Regions from separate parts of the Vibrio sp. 10N.261.51.F12 genome, predicted to be linked through region 2. Evidence: riboswitches for the same ligand, from Rfam matches in the RefSeq annotation. Region 2 holds a riboswitch; the other holds the start of a gene.
What was found. A riboswitch is a leader RNA that binds a small molecule or an ion and turns the genes downstream of it on or off. The one in region 2 is predicted to bind thiamine pyrophosphate.
Positions count from the first base shown of each region.

Region 1: it holds a riboswitch for thiamine pyrophosphate, as region 2 does, so the genes downstream of both, thiC (phosphomethylpyrimidine synthase ThiC) here and thiD (bifunctional hydroxymethylpyrimidine kinase/phosphomethylpyrimidine kinase) in region 2, are expected to answer to the same signal.

Region 1 covers NZ_JBFROV010000025.1:28,312-31,732, forward strand. The annotation lists gene AB4405_RS15460 (thiamine phosphate synthase) at 1-379, opposite strand, end outside; gene thiC (phosphomethylpyrimidine synthase ThiC) at 389-2,317, opposite strand; TPP riboswitch at 2,439-2,539, opposite strand; gene crcB (fluoride efflux transporter CrcB) at 2,594-2,977, opposite strand; tRNA gene AB4405_RS15475 (tRNA-Asp) at 3,311-3,387, opposite strand.
Region 2 covers NZ_JBFROV010000040.1:4,937-8,357, reverse strand. The annotation lists partial or broken gene AB4405_RS21015 (glycosyl hydrolase family 18 protein) at 1-872, opposite strand, end outside; TPP riboswitch at 1,200-1,299, shown strand; gene thiD (bifunctional hydroxymethylpyrimidine kinase/phosphomethylpyrimidine kinase) at 1,361-2,179, shown strand; gene AB4405_RS21005 (ABC transporter ATP-binding protein) at 2,179-2,931, shown strand; gene AB4405_RS21000 (ABC transporter permease) at 2,999-3,421, shown strand, end outside.

The DNA.
Region 1 (3,421 bases), on a different contig from region 2:
CCCCGGATAACGCTCTAATACTTTCACTGTTGCAAGACCAAGCATCCAATATACCGCCGGGATGTTTGACATTAAGGTACACACATCCAGGCCGAGCGCGATTCAACATCTCATAAACGGTCGCCTTTCCCATCTTATGCTCATAAAGCAGCGTGTAATCAACACGGCTAGATGGGCTAGATGGGCTAGATGGGCTAGATGCCAAAACATCACTGCTCACAGTAGTTCGATAACCACCACTTACCAATTGAATATCCGACGTTAAGCTTGTCCCTAATTCCACTGCGTCGCTATCAAAACCCGCTACCTTCGCTAAACAAAGAACGGTTTCAATATGGCCTTTAATAAATGGATTGCTGACTGGCAACAGTATTTTCAATGGTAACTCCTACGATTCTTGTTCTGTAATGACTGGGTGGTAAAGTTCAGCGCCAGTAGCCCTGAACTCTGCTGATTTTTGACGCATCCCCTCTAACGGGTCATCGACCAGTTTGATACTGATATCACCTTGAGCTTCTAAGCCTTTTGCGTATTCACGTACCTCTTGTGATATTTTCATTGAACAAAACTTCGGGCCACACATAGAACAGAAGTGGGCAACCTTACCCGATTCCTGTGGCAAGGTTTCATCATGATATTGGCGGGCAGTATCCGGATCGAGAGCTAGATTGAATTGGTCTTCCCAACGAAACTCAAAGCGAGCTTTAGAAAGCGCATTATCTCTAATCTGAGCACCAGGATGCCCTTTGGCAAGGTCAGCGGCGTGAGCGGCAAGCTTATAGGTAATTAGACCTGTTTTTACGTCTTCTTTGTTTGGTAGGCCTAGATGCTCTTTGGGAGTAACATAACAAAGCATGGCGCAGCCATACCAACCAATCATCGCGGCTCCGATACCAGACGTAATATGATCGTATCCTGGTGCAATATCGGTCGTCAGGGGACCTAGCGTATAGAACGGTGCCTCATGACAGTGCTCTAATTGCTCTTCCATATTTTCTTTAATAAGGTGCATAGGCACATGACCTGGGCCTTCAATGATCACCTGGACATCATAATCCCACGCTATTTTAGTTAGTTCACCAAGCGTGCGCAGCTCCGAGAACTGCGCCTCGTCATTGGCGTCGGCAATAGAACCGGGTCTTAACCCATCACCTAAAGACAATGCCACATCATACTTGGCACAGATCTCGCAGATTTCTTTGAAGTTTGTATATAGAAAGCTTTCTGTATGATGGGCTAAGCACCATTTTGCGATGATAGAGCCGCCTCGTGAAACGATACCCGTCACTCGCTTAGCCGTCATGGGTACATATCGAAGAAGCAAACCCGCATGAATCGTGAAGTAATCTACCCCTTGTTCTGCCTGCTCAATTAGCGTGTCTCTCATGACCTCCCATGTTAGATCCTCAGCAATACCATTCACTTTCTCTAGCGCTTGGTACATGGGAACCGTGCCAATAGGAACAGGGCTATTTCGTAATATCCACTCTCGAGTCTCATGAATATTTCGCCCCGTTGATAAATCCATTACCGTATCGCCCCCCCAACGAGTGCTCCAAACAAGTTTTTCGACCTCTTCTTCAATAGACGAAGAAACAGATGAGTTGCCAATATTTGCATTCACCTTCACCAAGAAATTACGACCAATGATCATCGGTTCAGATTCAGGGTGATTGATATTGGATGGGATAATTGCGCGGCCTTCAGCAACTTCTCTTCTAACAAATTCAGGGGTAATTTCTTTCGGTAAATTAGCGCCAAAACTCTGACCTGGATGTTGCTGTGTCAGCATTGCATCTTCAATCTTTTGACGTCCCATGTTTTCACGTATTGCTATGTACTCCATTTCAGGAGTAACAATACCTTGTCGCGCATAATGAAGCTGAGTGACACATGCATCACCTTTGGCTCTGCGAATACGTGGTAGTAAACCATAACGAAGGTCATCTAATGTCTCATCATTAAGGCGTTCTTTGGCAAAAGTAGAAGAGACTCCAGACAACACTTCTGTATCTGAGCGCTCTGCTATCCACTCTTCTCTCAACTTAGGTAAACCTGAATATAGGTCAATAGTATGATTGGGGTCAGTATAGACACCGGAGGTGTCATAGACATGGATAGGTTCATTAGGTTCAAAGACCGGGTTTGCCTTTGAACCACCAACAAGACTATCGGCAAGATGAATGGTCCGCATTGGAACCTGTAAATCACTTCTAGAACCCTGAATATACGTTTTTTCAGAATTTGGATAGGGCGTTACCGACAGGGTGTCGATAAATTGTTTAGCTTCCAGTCTGGTTTGTTTACGAGTCGACATAGCATTTCCTTTATTATCGTATAAAAAAGATAAATGCTTGACGGATATGTGAACACAAGAGGTATCAACAACTATAGCACAACAAAAAATTGCACGAACTATATGATAAAAGAGAGGAATTCCATTCTTTTCTCCTGTTCCCTTCGCAGGTATTAGCCTGATCAGGTTCAACGGATCCCGAATTAACGGTCTCAGCTCTAAAGAGCACTCCGACAAGTATTGAGGCAATCATAAACGAAATTAAATAATAACGCTATTCGCTAAATGTTACATTGTTCAAGTTTTCATCAATAATTGAAAACCAATCCACGCAGCGGAAATACTCAGAACAACATTAAGCAAAACGTTTAGCCCCATTTTAAGAAATGCGCCTTGCTGCATAAGAAGCACGTTATCCATAGAAAAAGTAGAAAATGTTGTTAGGGCTCCCAAGAAACCTAACCCTATTATCTGCCTCCATGGCTCTGCTACCATCAGTTCGGTTTCAAACGCTGCGATAAGTAAACCCATAATGAAAGAACCGATTACATTCACGGTAAGTGTACCGTAAGGAAAGCCTCGACCAAAAAGTGACACACATAGCTCAGAGATCAAATATCGAGAACAAGCACCAAATGCTCCCCCAATAGCGATAAAACCTAAAATTGAAAATTGCCCCATAAACTGAATCCAAATTATAAAAAGATATTTAGCTAATAGTATACGACGAGATGATAATTTCGACACAAGAGTGCGAAATTTATATTTCCACCTTTAGCATATATCTACAACCAAGACGACAATATTTCAAACGTTACAGGCGTCACTTTACGAAGAGAATAATCATTTTCTATAAGCCATTAGCATAAACGATGGCAAAACCTAGACGTTAAAGAAGATAGGCGATAGCTGAACAATTTTATTGGAGAGTCTATTTAAGCAGCGATGAGGAAGATTAGAGTGTATGTACAAATGTAAAAAAGCCCTAGTCTTTCGACTAGGGCTTAGTATAAGTGGCGGAGTGGACGGGACTCGAACCCGCGACCCCCGGCGTGACAGGCCGGTATTCTAACCAACTGAACTACCACTCCGCAGTGGCTTACTCGCTATTGCAAGTGTCCATAA
Region 2 (3,421 bases):
ATCTCGGTTCGCTTTGTCCGTAAAGCTATAGAATGGATCAGACAGAGTCCAACCACCGATGGAAGGCAATATTTTCAGATCCGGATTTCGCTGTTTAAGCGCCATCAACATCGCGTAATTACCTTTAATTGGCGAACTGTAATCATGCCCTGCTTGAGAAAAACTTTTTTGATAAGCGGCCCAAGGATCATGAATCACGACCTCATAATCGTCCATGCCTTGGCAAGCGGTTTGCAGGGCATTAAAGCTGTTACCACCAACTGATTTTACCGACTCATTCGGCCCACAAATTGGAATGAAGCCGTAGATAATATGCGTTAGGTTATCAACAGGAATATTATCAACCGTGAAATCTCGACCATAAATACCCCATTCAACAAAATAGGTCCCTACCACTGTATTGGGGTCAGTATCAAAGGACTTGTTATTGGGATCCACATTCATCACCAAAGGTGGCAGATGGGACCCGTCCGTATCGGCGACAACTAACTCCATCGAGCTACTTTTAGAACAGCCACTGGCATCACAAGCTTCTACCTGAACTTGATACCGCCCGCCTTTTGCATAAGTGAAGATCGCAGCAGTTTGACTCCCGGTGATGGGCCCCGTCGCCACCTGCTCCCATCAAAATAGACGTGATATGTGTCTCCTGGTGTTCCGCTCCATTGATTAAACTTGATAGTAATATCCGCGGCATCTTGATATTGAACCATCTGGCTATAGCCTGCGGCGGTTTCCATCGCCAGTTGTACTTTCGAAAACTGCAAATTATTGGAGCCATAAGCGTCTATAGCTGGTGTAGCTGGTGCTGCCCAAGAGGCATTACTCATCGCGAGCGTTAGGATCGAAGCACCCAATACAATTCTGTTCATTGGTATATTCTCTATTCCCTGAAAAACTAAATCCTGCCAAAAAATTCTTATTGGCATCGAGAACAGTATTAGAACTTGATAATAATTAACGATTAAAAATTAAACAGCTCTTCGAGTGATCGCTCATAAAAAAGAATCTTGAAGCACATGTTTTCACAAAACGTTTAATCTTCTGCACAAATAATTTGCAACGTAATGATGGGGAAAATAACCAAAAAACAGAACAAACGCCCACACCACCCATAATCCATGTCAATTTAACGCTTCATCATTCAGAGTTTGTTTTTAACGCTGGAAAAAATTGGGCGCTTGTATAACAATATGTTTTCTCATTAGTCGGGGAGCATTACTGCTGAGATCACCATAGGTGAGACCCGTTGAACCTGATTCAGTTAACACTGACGTAGGGAACTGATCGACATAGCTTACCGGTAGCCTATTGTGCTCCAGGCTATGCGCTCGCTCCTATGTCGGCGAGGAGCACTCTCATGGCAAGCCTTTCAACTTCTACCCCTATTGTTCTCACTATTGCTGGATCTGACTCTGGTGGTGGCGCAGGTATTCAAGCCGATATCAAAGCTATTTCCGCCACGGGCAGTTACGCCTGCTCTGTTATTACTGCACTCACCGCACAAAACACACAAGGTGTCTCGGGAATACTTGGTATTGAGCCTGACTTTATTGAGGCGCAATTAGATGCCGTTTTCTCAGACCTCAACGTGGTCGCCGTCAAAATAGGTATGTTAGCGGATACTGCCATTATTCGATCTGTTGCTAAGAAGCTTAAACAGTATCAACCTCAGTACGTTGTGCTCGACCCCGTGATGGTTGCAACCAGTGGGGACCTCCTACTAGCCACTTCTGCCATCGACGCCCTAAAAACCGAGCTATTACCACTCGCCACTGTCATCACACCCAATTTACCGGAAGGTGCTGCGTTACTTGATTGTGCTATTCCGCAATCTGAAGCAGGAATGGACCAGATGATTGATGGACTCAGAACACTCCAAACCCCAGCAATTTTGTTGAAGGGTGGCCACTTAGAATCAGAATCCACCAGCACAGATTTGTTGATCACGGCTAACGACGTCACCCGCCTTGAGACCACGCGAATTCACACCAACAACACGCATGGCACTGGGTGTACATTAAGCTCGGCCATCGCATCATTTCTTGCGCAAGGTGAAACGCTTCACGACGCCGTCCAGTCAGGGAAGCATTACATCACACAGGCTATTTCTCACGCTGATACCCTTTCAATTGGCAAGGGACACGGCCCAGTTAACCACTTTTATATGCTGAAGTAATGATAGATATTACGCTGTGCAATGCCTCCCTGACCTATTTAGGGGATGAGCAACCGATATTTTCCAACCTAAACATGACCTTGGGATCAGGAAGCTGCACCGCTGTCCTTGGACCTAGCGGGTGCGGAAAGAGTACCTTACTGCGTTACGTGGCTGGATTACTCAATGACCAAGTCACATTTACCGGGCAACTGACATCATCATCTGAGGCTGGTATTCACCATCAAATTGCGTACATGGCACAACAAGATTTATTGATGCCTTGGTTGAGTGTCATCGACAATGTGTGTTTGGCATCAAGGTTACGGGGGGTCAATGTCACCCCAGAGATTACCGAACGCGCCTTGTTTTTATTGGCTAGTGTCGGATTGAAAGACAAGGCTTATGACAAAATCACTGCCTTATCTGGCGGACAAAAGCAGAGGGTTGCACTAGCCAGAACACTTATGCAAGATAAGCCCATCGTGTTAATGGATGAGCCTTTCTCTGCGCTGGATGCAGTCACACGTTACAAGTTGCAAAATTTAGCGGCCTCACTCCTAGCGGATAAAACCGTACTGCTGATTACCCATGATCCACAAGAAGCGCTTCGTCTCGGTCATCAGATTTTGGTCATGAATGGCAAGCCCGCTGCGCTATTCCCCATTACCGCCCCGACGACAGCGGTACCTAGAGAGATTGATGCACAGTTTGCCGCTCTTCAACAGCAGATTTTAAAGCGTTTGGAGGGAGCAGATGACACTTCTGACTAAATTAGCCCAGCCTTCAAAAGAAAAACATCACTCGCCACATTCTGCGCATCACTCCGACAATGAAAGAGTGGGCATAAACGCGGTCACTCGAATGTTGATCAGTGCGATTGTGATTATAGGGTTATGGAAAATCATCGTAGTCGCATTCAATATGCCTAGTTTTATTTTACCTTCACCAGAAAGTGTCGCGAGTAAACTCGTCAGTCGTCATGAGGTGTTACTTAAACATACTTGGGTAACCGCGCAAGAGATCTTACTTGGCCTGTTGTTAGGGCTAAGCATGGGGTTATTTTTTGCCTTACAGATGCTGTTATTTCAACCTTTAAAACGCTGGCTGTTACCTATTCTCATTGCTAGCCAAGCGATTCCCGTTTTTGCCCTCGCCCCAATTTTAATGCTTTGGCTTGGCTATGGTATCGCTTCTAAAGTGGTCATGGCGGCGTTGATTATCTTCTTCCCAGTAACAACCTGTTGTTACGACGGACTTCGC